Regions from separate parts of the Exiguobacterium sp. s91 genome, predicted to be linked through region 3. Evidence: riboswitches for the same ligand, from Rfam matches in the RefSeq annotation. Region 3 holds a riboswitch; each other region holds the start of a gene.

Region 1 (5,799 bases), on a different contig from region 3:
CCGCAAGTCCTGCATCCGCGAAGAAAATCTTTGATTCATCTGATCCGAATGCTGTAGCGCCTTCGATCGTCAAGCCCGCCAAATCGCCGTTGACGTAAAGTTTTACCGGTGTTTGTTTTTTAGCATCTTTAATGAATTTAGCAATTTCGTAAGCATCAGTGAGTAACATGTGAATCCTCCTGTGTGTAGAGCGTCTCTAATGTATAGAGTCCCGCTGTTTTTTGAATGAGTGCCTCAGCTGCTTTGATCGCACCAGAAGCAAATACTTTTTTCGATAGCGCTGTATGTTTGATTTCAATCAATTCGTCGACACCTGCGAATAAGACTTCGTGTTCTCCGAAGATCGTTCCACCGCGCATCGCGTGCATCCCGATCTCGTTCGTCTCCCGCTTTTGCCGCGTCTGTGACCGGTCATATACCGGTGTGACGTCACGTGCCGTCTGAATCGTTTGCAATAACAACTCAGCCGTTCCGCTTGGCGCATCGACTTTTTGGTTATGATGTTTCTCGAGCAATTCGATGTCATACGCTCCTGCTAGTGGCACAAGTGTCTTCAGCAGTTGCTGTACCATCGCGATACCGTACGACATGTTGTACGACTGGAAGATCGGAATTTCTTTTGCGGCGTCCTTAATCGATGCCAGTTCCGCCTCAGAAAAACCAGTCGTTGCGATAACGAGTGGTGTTTTTGTCGCCAGCCCGTATGCGAGCAGATCAGGTAGCAAACTCGGATGCGAGAAGTCGATGATCGCATCGACCGTTTCTGACATCTCTGTTAGCTCGGCATATGAAGCGATCGTATCGGATGACTTCGTCCGGTCAACGATCGCCACGACACTTTGTGGTGCGAGTTCGACGACGTATTGTCCTGTCGCCCCATAACCGTGTAACGCGAGTTTCATCGAACCACTCCTTTGTAAGCCCGCATCGTTTCGAGTAAGTGGGCATGTCCCGCTTCCGATTGACGGACGAGCGGCAAGCGCGGCGCACCGACAGCAAAGCCAAGTTCTTCAAGCGATGCTTTGACTGGAATCGGATTAACGTCACTGAACAAGGCACCGATGACCGGTAACAAGTCTGCCTGAATCCGGCGAGCTGTGACGAGATCTTGTGCGAGTAACGCCTCAGCAAGTGCTTGTGTCTCTGCTGGGTACGGGTTCGAAAGAACTGAGATGACGCCTTGTGCCCCCCATGCCATGTACGGCAGGATTTGATCATCATTTCCACAGAAGACCGCGAAATCTTCCGGAATCGCCGCCATCAGTTCACCCATGAAGCTGACGTCTCCACTCGCCTCCTTAAACGCTTGGATTCGTGGATGACGTGCTAACGTCACTGCTGTTTCGACTGCGATCGCAACTCCTGTCCGCGATGGAACGTTGTACAGCATGATTGGTAATTCGGTTGCATCAGCGACCGCCGTGAAATGTGCGACGAGACCCGCTTGCGATGTTTTATTGTAGTACGGTGTGACGAGCATCGCTGCGTCCGCACCGAGGCGCTCTGCGAGTAACGTCTTCTCGATTGTTGCTGCCGTGTTGTTCGAACCCGTTCCGGCAATGACTGGTACTCGTCCTGCCGTGATTTGAACGGCAGTCGTCAGTAGTTGTTCGAATTCCGTGTTCGTCAGTGTCGATCCTTCTCCTGTCGTTCCTCCGACGACAAGCGCCTGAATTCCTGCTGCGAGTTGTTGCTCGATCAAGCGTTCGAATACGTGTAGATCCAACTCGCCTGCTTCATTAAATGGTGTGACGAGCGCTGTACCTGCTCCTTTGAACATGAAGAACTCCTCCTTTTTTATGAATGAATCGACTGTTCGATTGCTTGGCGTGCGACTTGTACGGCATTTGAGGCGGCACCTTTTCGAATGTTGTCGGCTACACACCAGAGATGGAACGTGTTCGCGAGACTATCATCTTGTCGAATCCGACCGACGTAGACGTCGTCCGTACCACTTGCATCGAGTGGCATCGGATAACGCGTATTCGCGACATCATCGATGAGGACGACGCCCGGTGCGCCTTCAAGTGCTTCACGGATCGCTGCAACCGTCGTCGGCTGCGTAAACGTGACGTTGATCGCAACCGAGTGAGAATTCGTGACTGGAACACGCACACATGTCGCACTGACTGGTAGTGCTGGAAGATTGAAGATTTTCCGTGTTTCGTCAATCATCTTCTGCTCTTCTTTCGTATAGCCGTTCTCAAGGAACACATCGATATGTGGCAAGATGTTATCGTGAATCGGATGCGGATAATTGACGGGCTCTTCTCCGCGTGCTCCACGTGCCAGATCCTCGATTCCTTTTTGACCAGAACCGGATACGGCCTGATACGTCGTATAGTTGACACGCTCGAATCCCAGTGACTGGAGCGGTGCTAAGGCGACGACGGATTGAATCGTCGAACAGTTCGGATTTGCGATCAAGCGGTCCGTCACTTGAATCGCTTGTGGATTGACTTCTGGCACGACAAGCGGAATCGTCTCCTGCATCCGGAAAGCACTTGAATTATCAACGACGAGTGTTCCGTTTTCAGCTAGTAACGGGGCATATTGTTCACTGATCGTTCCGCCCGCCGCGAACAACGCGACGTCAATCTCGTCTTCCGTGATACTTGGTGTCAGTGCTTGGATCGTAATGGCTTCTTCCTTGAACTGTACCGTGTTCCCTGCTGAACGAGCAGAAGCGTAAGCGGACAGGCGGCTGACCGGGAAGTCCAGTTCGGCTAGTACTTGTAACATTTTTTGACCGACGGCGCCGGTTGCTCCAATGACTGCTACATGATACATCCTGTTTTCCTCCTTATAACTCGAACGCGTTTGCAATCGCTGCAACCGTCCGTTCAATATCTGCTTGTGCAATCGTGTATGAGATGCTGATTTCTGAAGTCGTAACTTGATAGAACGGAATGTTCTCCGCTCGGAAGATTGCGAACAACTTCGAAGCGACACCTGTTGCATCCCGCATCCCGATGCCGACGACAGATAACTTCGCGTGCTGATTATGGCGATCGACCTTGACTGTCGTGAAGCGATCCATGATGTCTTTCAATGCTTCATCGAGGAACTCTTCCTCATCGAGTGGACATGAGAACGATAAGAAGATGTCACTGTCGAACGTCGTTTGACTGATCATGTCGATGTTGACGTGGCGATTGGATAACAGTTCGAAGATATCGGCTACTGCTGCATTCGTTTGCGGTACGTGTTTGATTGATACCGTCAAGACGTTCTTCGTCACACTGACACTCGTCACCGCTTTTTGTTCCATTGTTTCCGTCGCTTCCATGATCCATGTTCCCCTTTTCGATTCAAGTGTTTTCCCGACGAAGATGTGTACGCCGTATTTTTTTCCTAGTTCGACACTTCGCATTTCCATGACCTTCGACCCGAGGGCGCTCATTTCCATCATCTCATCATACGAGATATGTGGAATCGGTTGAGCGGCGGCGTGGATTCGTGGATCAGCTGTATAGACACCGTCGACATCGGTATAGATTTCGCACCGTTTATCAAGGACTGCCGCAAGGGCAACTGCCGTTGTATCCGACCCACCCCGTCCAAGCGTCGTGACATCACCGAGTTCGTTGACACCTTGGAATCCGGCGACGATGACGACATCGTACGTTTCGAGTTTTTGTCGTAACAGATCTCCATCGATCTGTTTGATCTTACTTTTCGTATGCACGCCCATCGTGCTGATTCCTGCTTGAGCGCCTGTTTGCGATAACGCTTTGACACCGAGCGAGTTGAGGGCGATGCTGAGTAATGAAATCGTCTGTTCTTCTCCGATGGCAAGCAGTCGATCGAGTTCTCTTCGCTCGGGGCGATCCGTGATGGCTTGCGCCTGAGCGATCAAAGAATCTGTCATCTTGCCCATCGCCGAAACGACGACGACGAGTTTTTCACCTTCGGCTGCGCGACTCTTCAAATAATTCGCAATAGACTGAATCTGTTCGACAGTCGCAACCGAGCTTCCACCAAATTTAAGTACAGTTGTCACAATCCTATCTCCTTTGTCCCGATACAGAAAAAAAACGACGGGCCGGTAGGAGCGTTCCTACGGCCCGTCGTTATCACGATCGGACAAACGAAGACAAAGTCATTCGTTCTTTTACGTAAGATAGCGCTCCGAAACATCGGTTTCGGCAGTACAACGGATCTTAACCGTTGTACCAGCAAACAAGAAGAAGCATCTTCTCGTTCACTTCGGCGGACTTCCCCTTTCACATCATTCGGCATGCTTGCCTTCAAGAATGATGCTACTCATGTCATCCGCGCCTCTATCTGTCGGTTGTTAGTTACAGTTATAGCAGACATCTTTTGTTAAATCCAGTCATTTGACTGTTTTTTTTCAAAATTCGTCAATTCGCAAGATGCTGTTTCGTGAGTTCGAGTTGCTCCGACACGGCAGCAAACCCTGTCCCGCCGTAGCTAGTCCGGCGTGCTACTGCTTGAACCGGATCGAGGAGCGGATAGACGTCTTCTGTGATATCAGGATGGAACGTTTGATACGTCTCGAGGTTCAAATCCTTCAGGAAACAACCGTTCTGCACACAGTAAAGGACGGCTTTGCCGACGATTTCATGCGCTTCCCGGAACGGTATGCCTTTCGTTACAAGGTAGTCAGCGAGTTCCGTTGCATTCGAGAAGTCTTGCATTGTCGCCTTCTTGAGCGCTTCGGTCTTAAACGTCGCAGATTCAATCATTCCGGTGAAGATTTGAACGGATTGGAGAACGGTATCTGCTGTATCGAAGACCCCTTCCTTATCCTCTTGCATGTCTTTGTTGTAAGCGAGTGGTAATGCCTTCATCGTCGTCAAGAAGCCCATCAGATTGCCGTAGACGCGCCCCGTTTTCCCACGAATCAATTCAGCGAAATCAGGATTTTTCTTCTGTGGCATCATGCTCGACCCTGTCGAGAAAGCATCAGACAACTCGATGAAGCCAAATTCTTGCGATGCCCAGATGATGATTTCTTCACAAAAACGCGAGAGATGCATCATGACGGTCGAGGCGATCCCGAGGTATTCGATGACGAAATCGCGGTCGGAGACAGCGTCGAGACTGTTCGGATAGATTGACTCAAAACCGAGCAACTCGGCAGAACGGAAACGATCGATTGGGAATGTCGTCCCCGCGAGCGCGCCTGCCCCGAGCGGTGATTTCCGGATCCGCTTTTGATTATCCGTCAACCGTTCGACATCACGTTCGAACATCCAGAAATAAGCGAGCAAGTGATGCGCAAGCGAGATCGGTTGTGCCCGTTGCAAATGCGTATAACCTGGCATGACCGTCTCGATATGTTGCTCAGCTTGTTCCGTGATAACCGATTGGAGCTCGCGTAATGCCGTCGTCAACGCTTCAACATGTTGTTCCATCCATAGATGTAAATCCGTTGCGACCTGGTCATTTCGGCTCCGTGCCGTATGCAGTTTTCCTGCAACCGGACCAATCTGTTCCGTCAATAGACGCTCGAGATTCATGTGAATGTCTTCATCTGCTAGCGTATACACATGATCCGCTAACGTCGTTTCCAGTTGCTTCAGTCCTTGCTCGATTTGTGTCCACTCGTCTTGAGCGAGGATCCCTTGTTCAAATAGCATCTGCGCGTGTGCGAGACTGCCTTTTAAATCGACGCTCGCTAATTTTTGATCGAACGTGATCGATGCTCCGAAGGCTTCCGCTTGAGCGGAAGCACTTTCCGTAAAACGTCCACCCCAGAGTTTGGTCATTTCGTTACACCCGCCTGACGATGTACGCTCGCATGAGTCGAAACGGCAAGTCCGTGTAATTTGA
Region 2 (5,799 bases), on a different contig from region 3:
GAATCGTATGACGAATACCTCGAGACATATCGTCTACGTAGCATCATCAAAAAATACTCGGATTTCATCCGTTATCCGATCGAGATGAAGGAACTCGAACGTCAGCCGATCGAAGGCAGTGACGAGACGGAAGAGGTCGAAGTCGTCAAGACGATCAACAGCATGGTGCCGATCTGGCGGAAGAACAAACGGGAACTGACAGACGAAGACTATACGAACTTCTACCAAGAGAAGCGTTATGGTTTCGACACACCAGCGAAACACATTCATATCAGTGTCGACGGCGCTGTTCGTTATCAATCGATCTTATTCATTCCAGAGCAGGCACCGTACGATTATTATTCGAAGGAATTTGAAAAGGGTCTTGAACTCTATGCCAACGGTGTCTTGATCATGGAAAAATGCAGCGACTTGTTGCCGGATCACTTCAGTTTCGTCAAAGGGATGGTCGACTCGGAAGACTTATCGCTCAATATCTCGCGCGAGTTACTGCAGCACGATCGTCAATTGAAATTGATCGCGAAAAATATCCAAAGTAAGATCAAGACACAACTCGAAGCCCTCCTGCGCGAGGATCGCACGAAGTACGAAACGTTCTATCAAGCGTTCGGACGCCAGCTGAAGTTCGGTATGTATAATGATTACGGCATGCACAAAGAACAGGTGCAGGACCTCGTCCTCTTCTACTCAGCTAAGGAGAAGAAGTTGATCACACTCGCAGAATACGTCGCAGCGATGCCGGAAGATCAGGCACATATCTACTACGCCGCTGGTGAGAGTACGAATCGTCTGGATAAATTACCACAATCCGAGCTCGTCCGTGATAAAGGGTATGATATCTTGTACTTCACGGAAGAGATCGATGAGTTCGCGATCCAGATGCTCGTGACGTACAACGAGAAGACGTTCAAGTCGGTCACGAGCAGCGATTTAGGGATTGAAGCGGAGGAAGCGGAGACGACGGACGCACAAGCAGAGATGTTCCAAGCCATGCAGGAAGTGCTAAGTGGGCAAGTCAAGGAAGTCAAAGCCTCAACACGTCTAAAATCGCATCCTGTCTGCTTTGCGACGGACGGCGCTGTCTCAATCGAGATGGAGAAAATTCTGAAGGCGATGCCGAATAATGAAGGGGTAGAAGCGGTCAAGATTCTTGAATTGAATCCGTCACACGCAGTGTTCGAGTCTCTTGAAACGGCGTATCAAAACGATCGTTCAAAATTCGAGCGCTATACCAAACTGATGTATCAACAAGCATTACTTGTCGAAGGGCTTCCACTTGAGGATCCGGTAGCGTTCGCGAATGATGTGTGTTTATTGATGGTGTGAAACGAATAGATATAAAAAAGGCATTGGATGCGCGCATCCAATGCCTTTTTCATAAAGTGTTTCATCAATCCGTTTGTAAATCCGAAGCGGTTTCGCCTTTTTTCGAGAGAACGTTCAAGACGACGACAAAGAGTACGAATGTGACAAGAGCTCCGATGAAACCGAATACCGAAGACTCCGTGAAACCGATGACTAAATAACCGACTGCCGCAGTGACGGCACCGACTAGCGCATACGGTAACTGTGTCGTAACGTGATCGATATGATGGGATCCAGCCCCTGTCGAACTTAAGATTGTCGTATCGGAAATCGGTGAACAATGGTCACCGAAGACAGATCCAGCAAGAACAGCAGCAAGTGTCGGTAACAAGAGTGAGGCATCGACAGCCATGACGAGATCCGCACCGATTGGCAACATGATCCCGAATGTACCCCAACTTGTTCCTGTCGAGAATGCCATCAAGCCGGCAATCAAGAATAACAAGAACGGCAAGTACGACGCAGAAATCGAGTTGCTAACGAAGCTCGCGAGATAATCACCGGTTTTCATATCACCGATGACAGCAATGATCGTCCAAGCGAATAACAGAATCACGACTGCTGGCCACATCGAACGCATACCAGCAACGATGCTTGCACGGTAATCGCGGCCCGGAATTTTTCGTCCGATCAGCATCAGGAAAGCGACGATTAAACTGATGACGACACCTGCGACGAGTGAACGTGTGACGTCTGTTGCCTCAAATGCTCCAATTAAAGTAAACGGGCGATTGTCGGCTGCAAGTGCCTGAGCACCTGTCCCGAGTAACGCACTGATTGTAGCAATGACAAGAACGACGATCGGAACGACGAGATCCCGGACTTTTCCGTTCGTATGTTCGTTGACCTCTTTTGCCATCCCCATCGGTGTTCCTTTTGACGCATCAAAAAGTTCACCATTCGCGGCACGGCGTTCATGCTGTTTCATCGGTCCGACAGAGATACCAGAGTAAGCGATGTAAAGTGTTAAAAGTAACGCGAAAATCGCATAGAAGTTCATTGGAACGATCATCATGAAAGCACTAAACGCTGAGTAATCCGTAATCGAGTGCGTCGTTAAGATACCGGCGATGATGGAGATGATGAATGCGCCCCAACTCGAAAGCGGACTGATGACACAAACAGGCGCAGCTGTTGAGTCAATCAAATAGGCAAGCTTTGCACGTGAGACACCACGGCGATCCGTTAACGGACGACTGACGTTGCCGACAGCGAGACTGTTGAAGTAATCATCGATGAAAATCAAGATACCGAGTCCGAAGGCAACTAAGCGTGCACCACGCGCTGTCTTGACGTGAGTAGAAGCCCATTCACCGAAGGCACGAGCGCCACCTGATGTCTGAATGAGCGTGGAAAGGACGCCGAGCAATAACAAGAAGACAAGCAATAAGACGTTCCACTCGTTCAAGGCACCGTCTGCCCAAAAGAGGCTGAAGATGTTCTTGCCGAGATAGGTTACCGTATCGATCGGGTTAAAACGGTGAAGTAACAGGGCACCGACGAGAATACCGACACCTAACGAAAGAACGACCTTTCGGGTAAAGATGGCTAATAAGATAGCTAGTAAAGCAGGTACAAGGGCAATGATGGAATCTGAATAGTTGACCATGAAAAATATCCTCCTCTTTAATAAATGGCTTAAAGATGAGACCCCGCGGCACAAAAAAAGCAAGGGCACCGGCAACAAAGCCGACACCCTCGCTGGATGCGTCTTTCTTAGCCGAATTGGAGCGCTCCATACAATTGTTATGTATGGCAATCGATCGGGTGTTTCCCGAATCGACCAACGACGATATGCTCGACACATACTGTCATTTCGGCGATGTCACCTTTCCTGTAGTCGTCTTCGTTGTCATCCTCGGACCAAGTACTGATTGAAATCGCGCCTCTACCTCATCGATAGAATAGTCATATTCTGTTCTTATGGACACTTTATCATGTATTTCAGAAGCGATTCAACCATATATTCTGATAATTTAAGATAAAGTTGTTTATTCAGCAAAATGTTGAATGAGCTGTTTCATCAAATAGGCTTGGTTTTCCTCGAATTGTTTTTTTCGATGACCGTTCGCGCCAGATGGGTGGGGGAATCCGGAAAGAAGCTGATGCTGTTCGATTCGTCCATCATGAATCAATCCACGGACTTGCGTCTCGACGACCCGACCGAGTGGAATTAATAACGCTGGTTTTTGTAACTGATTGATCTCAGCGACGAAGTGTTCTTCCGCGTAGTGCCTTAATAAAGGGCTACGATTGATCTTCGGTTGATGACCCGAGTAATTCTTTTCGCGATAAAAGACGGGTTGCTTTAACAGTGACGTTGGATGCAATAATTTCTGATGTTGATGAAATAAGCTAGCCGTCGTCTCGATTCCGAGCAATGCTGGAAGTTCAAGTGTATCGAGCATCTGGACGAGGTTACGTCGCATCGTTCCGGCAAAGCTTGCTGTATATTTGACGAGGCGTGCCGTCTCTTCTAATGAAACACCATGATGGAGGGCATCCGTCGCTTCTTCGAAAGCGATTCGCATCTGTTCAAAACCTGGTGTGATCCCGATGATGACGACTTTTGCTTCAGTATTGACATATTCGCCAATCGGAGAGTAATAGACGGTCAGCTCGTTCTCCTGTTGCAATAAAAAATCGTCCGTCCATAATTCATCACGTCGTAACGTACGATCGTCAGGTAAGCTACGAATGGCTTGTTCAAATATAGTTAATGAATTCATGAAGGACCCTCTCTCTCTGTAATGGCACTATGATAACAAATAATACCATTTGTGACAATTCGACCCTTTCACTATTTGTATATAGGTATATAAAAAAGGACTCGATACGAGTCCTTTTCGTGCATCATGCGCGTTCTTTGACCGAAGCGACTTCATAAGTCAGAATCTCGCTGCCGAGCATTGGCGATTCTCCTGCCTCACTACTCGCAGGTCGACTATGTGACGCTTTGAAATCGTCACTTTCCCGCCACGCTTGAAAACTCTTCATATCTTCCCAGTACATGTTGACGTTCATTTCATCGTGTTCTTCGATGTTTTGCGTCAATAAGACCTCGACGCGGATGAATCCGTCCATCGTATCAAGTCCACTTGGACGCGTAAAACGAGGAGCGAGAGCTGCAGCCATCCCTTTTTTGACTTTAATCCGGTTCGTAACGACGATCATCATAAAATCCCCTTTCAAAAAACGAGTAACGTACTTCTTCAGTATAGTACGATGAAGGCAAGAATGCCGGAAAGAAGGAACAAACGACAATGAATGAACAGGAATACGATCAACGATTACGAATCGAGACCATTGAGATGCAACATCTTTATGGTGTGTTTAGTCACTACAATCGATATGAACCAACGCCTTATGCGGCACTAGACGAATTATGCGAAACGTATTTGTTTCAAAAACAGGATACTGTCATTGATTTCGGGTGTGGGAAAGGGCGTTTGAACTTTTACTTACACGACCGATTCGATTGTTCCGTCATCGGAATCGAGATGAACGGACAATTTTACGAGGACGCACTCCGGAATATGGCGAACTACCAAAGTCGACGGAAGCGGCGTTCCGGAAGTTTGCGATTCGAACAGACGTATGCCGAGCAGTATACCATTCCGGATGAGGCGAATAAGTTTTATTTCTTTAATCCATTCTCTTCACAAATTTTCATGAAAGTGATCGATCACATTTTAAGTTCGGTCGAACGTTCCCCGCGTTCAGTTGATCTCATCTTGTATTACCCGACCGATGAATACCGGGAGTACTTGGAGCGCCATACCGTATTCGAGCAAATCGATGAGATTCGATTACGAGACCTCTATGAAAAAAATCATGACGAGCGGTTCGTCATCTATCGCTTTGATCCGAACAAACTGCTTCAAAACGGGTATGAATACAGTGAGGAAAGAAATAAAAGATAGGAGGTCGGACGATGATCCGTTTGGAGCATGTCACGAAAGAGTTTGCACCGGGGCGTGGAATATTCGATGTCAGTTTTACAGTTGATCCGGGTACGATATTCGGTTTCATCGGACCAAACGGATCTGGAAAATCAACGACACTTCGACATTTAATGGGACTATTGGCTGCGGATGGTGGAAAGGCGACGATCGGTGGTTTTGATTGCTGGAAGCAAAGTAAAGAAGTGAAGCAGTTGGTCGGTTACTTGCCGGGGGAGATTAGTTTACCTGGAGACATGACAGGAGCAGACATGCTCGATTTGATGCAACGACTGCATGGTAGTGACCCGGCACGGCGACAACTGTTGTTGAAACGATTTCCCTTTGAGACGAAGACGAAAATCCGCAAGATGTCAAAAGGGATGAAGCAAAAACTGGCACTTGTCGGTTGCTTCATGAAGGATGCACCCGTCTATCTACTTGATGAGCCGACCAGTGGACTCGATCCTTTGATGCAAGAGCGTTTTTTAGA
Region 3 (5,799 bases):
ACGTTTTCATTTAATTGAATAAAAAACCACCTTCATTCTAGAAGGTGGTTCCGATTGCAGAAAAATGGGCTGACTCAAAAAAAAAATGACGCGTCTTTTCACGCCCTTTCCTCATGCGAGACACAAGCCAGTTTTCCCGCTCCAGTCGAGCAGGAAAACGGGTCTTGTTTGTCTCTGAAAGCACAAAATTGCGCTTTTTCCTGTAGGAGTGGCGTGTAACGTGTCATTCTTTTTTATACCGGCAGGAGAATCAGAGAAGCGTTTTGTTCACTCGACATCGCTTCCTAGGGAAAAACAAGCAAGAGCGACCCTGCAGCGAAGCGATGCTTGTCCCTGGAAAAACGATTCGAAACGAACAAAAAAGCGCAATCTTTCTCATCAGACTCATCAGAGAAAAATTGCACTTTGTCTTCAATCTCAATCACCTTCATTTATAGAAGGTGGTTCACACATTATGATTGACGTGGATGTTCCGGGAAGTCCATCTCGTCATAACGAACGATCGACGTTCGATTTTTGAATTTATGTCCTAACCAGAAGGCAAGGAATAATGGAATACCAACATACGTTGCGGCAATTCCGACCCAATCGATTTGATCCGCAAGGAATGCTGCGTAGTTTTGACCAACGATGACGAGGAAACAAAGACCGAATGCGAACAGCGGACCAAACGGGAACGCTGGTGCAACATATGGTAAGTCTTTCAACGAGTGACCTTGTGCAAGGAATCCTTTACGGAAACGATAGTGACTGATTGCAATCCCGAGCCATGCGATGAAGCCTGTCATCCCCGAAGCATTGAGTAACCACAAGTAGACTTGTCCACCAAACATCGACGTCAAGAAACAGAGTGCACCGATTGCTCCTGTTGCGAGCAAAGCGTTACGCGGTACACCGTTTTTCGATACTTTCGCGAACAACTTCGGTGCATCCCCTTGGCGAGCAAGCGTATAAAGCATCCGAGTCGAAGCATACATACCTGAGTTTCCGGCAGATAGAACAGACGTCAAGATGACGGCGTTCATGAGTGCTGCTGAGAAGGCAAGACCCGCTTTTTCAAAGACAAGCGTAAACGGACTAACCGCTACGTCCGTAATGTCATTGGAAACCAAGTTCGGACTCGTATACGGAATGAGCATTCCGATGACGAAAATCGCGAAGACGTAGAAAAGCAAGATGCGCCAGAAGACTTGTTTGACTGCTTTTGGAACATTCTTTTTCGGATCTTCCGACTCACCCGCGGCAATCCCGACCAGTTCTGTACCTTGAAAACTGAATCCGGCAACGAGAATGATACCGATGACGGCAGGAATCCCACCGACGAACGGTGCATCGCCAAGTGCAAAGTTTTTAAAGCCAACCGGTGGCTCTGATGTAAAGACACCAAAAATCATCGCAACACCGACGACTAAGAAGACGATGACGGTAACGACTTTAATCATCGCAAACCAATACTCCGCTTCCCCGAATCCCTTAACGGAGAAGTAGTTCAAGCCAATCATGAGTAAGAGGAACAAGGCACTGAAATAAAATCCAGGAACATCCGGGAACCAATATGTCATGACGATTTGTGCTGCGACGAGCTCGACTGCGATCGTGACTGCCCAGTTGTACCAGTAGTTCCAGCCGAGCGCAAAGCCGAATGATGGATCGACGAATTTCGTTCCATAGATCGAGAAGGATCCAGCGACCGGCATATACGCTGCCATTTCACCAAGACTTGTCATGAGGAAGTAGACCATCAGACCAACGATTGCATACGATAGGAGCGCCCCACCTGGTCCTGCTGCTGCGACGGAAGCACCGGACGCAATGAAGAGTCCTGTTCCGATCGCTCCACCGATGGCGATCATTGACATATGACGGGCTTGTAATCCACGTTTTAATCCTTCTACTGTCGAATCTGTTGTTTGTTTCACATCTAGATTGTTCATTTCGTTCGCTTCTCTCTTTAATAAATTTTTGAGAGGACACTTTTTGAATGAAAAAACAAAAAGCGCCCTCATCTTCCAGATGGAAGATGAGAACGCAACATAATAAAATGGATGCGCCTCATTCTACCGTCGTGAAAGATAGCTCTCCACAAGTAGGTGATACCCGACTTGTGACAGTATTAGACCTATTTGATCTAATCCCAATCGATCATCTTCAAAGCGATGATTGATTTCGGCAATTCTTCCTTTCAGGTCACCTCATCTGTCGCTTGACGACATCCGTAACCGTACTCTTAAGAACTGCAACCTCCATCCCACTGGTTGAGTGAGAACTGAATTAAGTTAGTTATTACTACGCCATATTACACAAAACGCCACGAAATTGTCAATTGCCTTTTTCGAATCTGGGGTAGTCGATGGTAAAAATCCGATATGTTTAGTACACTAAATGGTAGAAGTCCACTGAGAGAAAGGATGCTGCTTGCATGCCACAGGAACGTGATTTGCTAACTTATCGACTCGAGGAACAAATGCGTGTCATTCTTCGTACCCTGCGACGTGAACTTAACCGGCTATTTGAAGGAACGGCGACCCGGAGTGATTTTTTCATCTTACGAAGCCTTTCAGAAAATGGTCCTCAGCGCCCGACGCTTCTTGCGGAACAATTTGAGCTCGCGACGAGTCAAGTCACTGCTTTGACGGATAAGCTGTATAAACAAGGATATGTCACACGGACACGTTCGACGGAAGATCGTCGTTCAATCGTACTCGCTTTGACGGAGGACGGGGAACGTGCATTTCGGGATCTCGAAATCGTCCGGAAAAACTATTTACAAGACCGCTTCGGTACATTGACGGAAGAAGAGCTCGAAACGATGATTCATGTCTTTGATAAAATTTTACAGACGATGGATGAGGATACCCTTACTTCATCTTCTTAAAAACGGTAGATTTTCTACCGTTTTTTCTATTTTGGTCTAAAGATTTCCCTCTGTCTAACCGTTATCTACTTGAGTATACTGGAAGTATATATATGGAAATCTGTTAGCTGGGGGAGTTGGGAGGATTTGTTGTCCATCATGAATCAATTCATCATTAACTTTTGTCTACTGTTCACAACGATTACTCTCTTGTTCTTACCGTTTCGGAATCAACCGCGTATTTCATTGAACTCCAAATGGAGCATTCGACTTATACTCGGAGCAGTCTCTGGTCTGATTGCGGTCTTATTAATGTTCAATGGGATCCAAATCGATGTCGCCCGTGTTGATTTACGTATCGTTCCCGTCGCGATCGCCATGCTGTTCGGTGGTTTCCCAAGCGCCATCGTTGCAGGAGCAATGATCATCGGGACACGTTACTTTTTAACACCAGTTGATCAAATGGAAGGATTTTATTTATCTACGCTGATCATCGTCTTATTCATCACGACGATTGGGATCATTCGTCGATTCGTCCATGTCTCGATGCGTCATTTTCAACTTATGGTGTTGGTCGGTATTCTCTATTCGTTACCCGCCATCTACATCTTGACGCACAGCTGGTCGACATTCTTTAAAATCTCGATTGCGTACGTCTTCTTTAATTTATTAGCTGGCTTTGTTGCCTTTCGATTACTGACGGAATTACGCCGTCACTTCGAAAACATCCAGTATCAGCAGAAACTCGCCATGACGGATGCTTTGACAGGGCTCGCCAATCGCCGTCGTCTGGATGACTCGCTATCGCTTGTCGGTTCGACCGATCAAGGCTATTCACTTGTGCTCATCGATATCGATTTCTTCAAGCATGTCAATGATACATATGGTCATGATGCGGGCGATGATGTGTTACGCCAACTCGGCATGACTCTCGCTTCCTTGACGCGTCCAGACGACCTCGTCGGACGGTACGGTGGTGAAGAATTTTTAATCATCTTACCAAGTACTTCGGCGAAAGAAGCGCAAAAAATAGCAGAACTAGCTCGGCTGACGGTCGCACGTAACCTGTTCCCGACAGCAGATGTACCTGATCTACAAATTACGATCTCACTTGGGATTTCACATTCCAGTGGTTCGCATACGTCACTTGAAGCATTACAACAGGCAGATAAAGCGTTGTATTATTCAAAAGAAAGCGGACGGAATCGGAGTACGATCTATACGAAAGAACTCGCATTCCGACAGGCTTAAACTGATTGGACACTTCCGCAGGGAAGTGTCTTTTTTACGTCCTCATTCCGTCTCTTTAGGAAAACCGATACTCTCAACCGTTCCAAAGACGATCATCCGACTTAATTGTTCTGCCATATACTCTGATGAATACGGTCGACCGTTTCGTAACCAAGAAATCAACAATCCCAACTGTCCACCAATGACATAGTTCAATAATAAGTCCCGATCGACGAACGTAGCTTCTTCTGTGATTTGCGGTCGAAACACAAGACGATAGTTATCTTTCAATGTATCGAGAAAACGGGAGATGAACGTTTTGATCGGTCCTTGAACGAGCATCGTTTGATAGAATAATTCATTTTCTTCGATATGAATGAACAAACGAGCAAAATAGCGACTCACCTGCTCGACTGTCGGAAAGACAGTTCCTGTACCCGTGATCCGAATTGCTTGTTCAAGTGCCTTCATTTGCTCCTCAACGATTTGGTCGAGCAAATCATACTTATCCGTATAGTGTGCGTAGAAGGTCGAACGGTTCACACCGGCTCCATCCGTCAGCATTTTGACAGTAATACTCGAGAAGCTGTGCGTCTTCAATAAACGAAATAATTCCATTGTAATACGGTCACGTGACCGTTTTGGTCGGGGATCACGGCTCTCATTCATCCATATTTCACTCCTTTTTCATCCTCTTTTCATTAATGAATCCGTTATCATCTATTTTTCCAACATTTTGTCGGAAATTGTCGGTTGTTTGTTAGCTAATGATCCATATAATTAACTATATTAATTACTCCTCCCCCCAGAGGAGTACTTTTTTTGAATCGATTGTACACAAGAAAGGATGCTAACACACCCATGAGTATGAAAAAATTATTGATCATCAATATCGTGACACTCATCGTTTTAATCGGTGGTGGTGTTGTCGGATACTACTATTACGATCAAGCAACGAGCTATGTCAAAACAGACAATGCGAAAATCGACGGTAAGATGATAACGGTTGCGAGCCCAAGCGCTGGTAAATTAACAGACTGGTCTGCGAAAACAGGCGAATCACTCGCCAGTGGAGCAACAGTCGGACACGTCATGACGGCACAAGCCGGACAAAAATCGACGGACCTCTCTGTTTCAATGCCCTCAAAAGCAACGATCGTTCAGTCGATGGCGACAAAGAACGGCTTCGTCGCAGCAGGTACACCTCTCGCCTATGGTTTTGACTTAAACGACCTTTGGGTCACAGCGAACATCGAAGAAACAGAAATCGATGAAATCAAAGTCGGACAAACAGTGGATGTCTATGTCGACAGCTATCCGGACACGACACTTTCTGGTGAAGTCGAGCAAATCGGTATGACGACGGCTTCCACGTTCTCAATGATGCCTTCTTCAAACGGAAACGCGAACTACACGAAAGTCGCACAAGTCATTCCAGTTAAAGTATCACTCTCGCAAGAAAAATCACTCGACATTCGACCTGGTATGAATGTGACCGTCCGCATTCATAAGGATTAAGGAGGGACGTTCATGTCTACTACCTTCTTGTTCGGATACAGTGCGTTCACGATTCTGATCATCATCGGCGTCAACTGGATCGCCCGTCGAAGTCGCTCATCCGACACGGCGCTGGCGACGGACGGACCGACTCTTGAGGAATCCCTCGAGGCGGAACCGACGATGACCGTGACACCACCAGTCGCAGCACCTTCAAA

What was found. Region 3 has a riboswitch for lysine ahead of KNQ06_RS12735 (amino acid permease). Riboswitches for the same ligand answer to the same signal wherever they lie in the genome.
Region 1: another riboswitch for lysine. It lies ahead of KNQ06_RS15365 (aspartate kinase); the one in region 3 lies ahead of KNQ06_RS12735 (amino acid permease).
Region 2: another riboswitch for lysine. It lies ahead of KNQ06_RS14075 (Na+/H+ antiporter NhaC family protein); the one in region 3 lies ahead of KNQ06_RS12735 (amino acid permease).

Annotation. Positions count from the first base shown of each region.
Region 1 covers NZ_JACSMZ010000004.1:174,107-179,905, forward strand. Annotated here, with positions in the region: gene dapD (2,3,4,5-tetrahydropyridine-2,6-dicarboxylate N-acetyltransferase) at 1-169, opposite strand, end outside; gene dapB (4-hydroxy-tetrahydrodipicolinate reductase) at 156-902, opposite strand; gene dapA (4-hydroxy-tetrahydrodipicolinate synthase) at 899-1,780, opposite strand; gene KNQ06_RS15360 (aspartate-semialdehyde dehydrogenase) at 1,798-2,790, opposite strand; gene KNQ06_RS15365 (aspartate kinase) at 2,804-4,003, opposite strand; lysine riboswitch at 4,117-4,294, opposite strand; gene argH (argininosuccinate lyase) at 4,365-5,735, opposite strand; gene KNQ06_RS15375 (argininosuccinate synthase) at 5,732-5,799, opposite strand, start outside.
Region 2 covers NZ_JACSMZ010000003.1:176,904-182,702, reverse strand. Annotated here, with positions in the region: gene htpG (molecular chaperone HtpG) at 1-1,326, shown strand, start outside; gene KNQ06_RS14075 (Na+/H+ antiporter NhaC family protein) at 1,391-2,974, opposite strand; lysine riboswitch at 3,086-3,264, opposite strand; gene KNQ06_RS14070 (uracil-DNA glycosylase family protein) at 3,357-4,094, opposite strand; gene KNQ06_RS14065 (heme oxygenase) at 4,219-4,539, opposite strand; gene KNQ06_RS14060 (class I SAM-dependent methyltransferase) at 4,629-5,288, shown strand; gene KNQ06_RS14055 (ABC transporter ATP-binding protein) at 5,300-5,799, shown strand, end outside.
Region 3 covers NZ_JACSMZ010000002.1:257,163-262,961, forward strand. Annotated here, with positions in the region: gene KNQ06_RS12735 (amino acid permease) at 453-1,934, opposite strand; lysine riboswitch at 2,066-2,254, opposite strand; gene KNQ06_RS12740 (MarR family winged helix-turn-helix transcriptional regulator) at 2,420-2,875, shown strand; gene KNQ06_RS12745 (diguanylate cyclase) at 3,014-4,105, shown strand; gene KNQ06_RS12750 (TetR/AcrR family transcriptional regulator) at 4,148-4,753, opposite strand; gene KNQ06_RS12755 (HlyD family secretion protein) at 4,946-5,602, shown strand; gene KNQ06_RS12760 (DHA2 family efflux MFS transporter permease subunit) at 5,615-5,799, shown strand, end outside.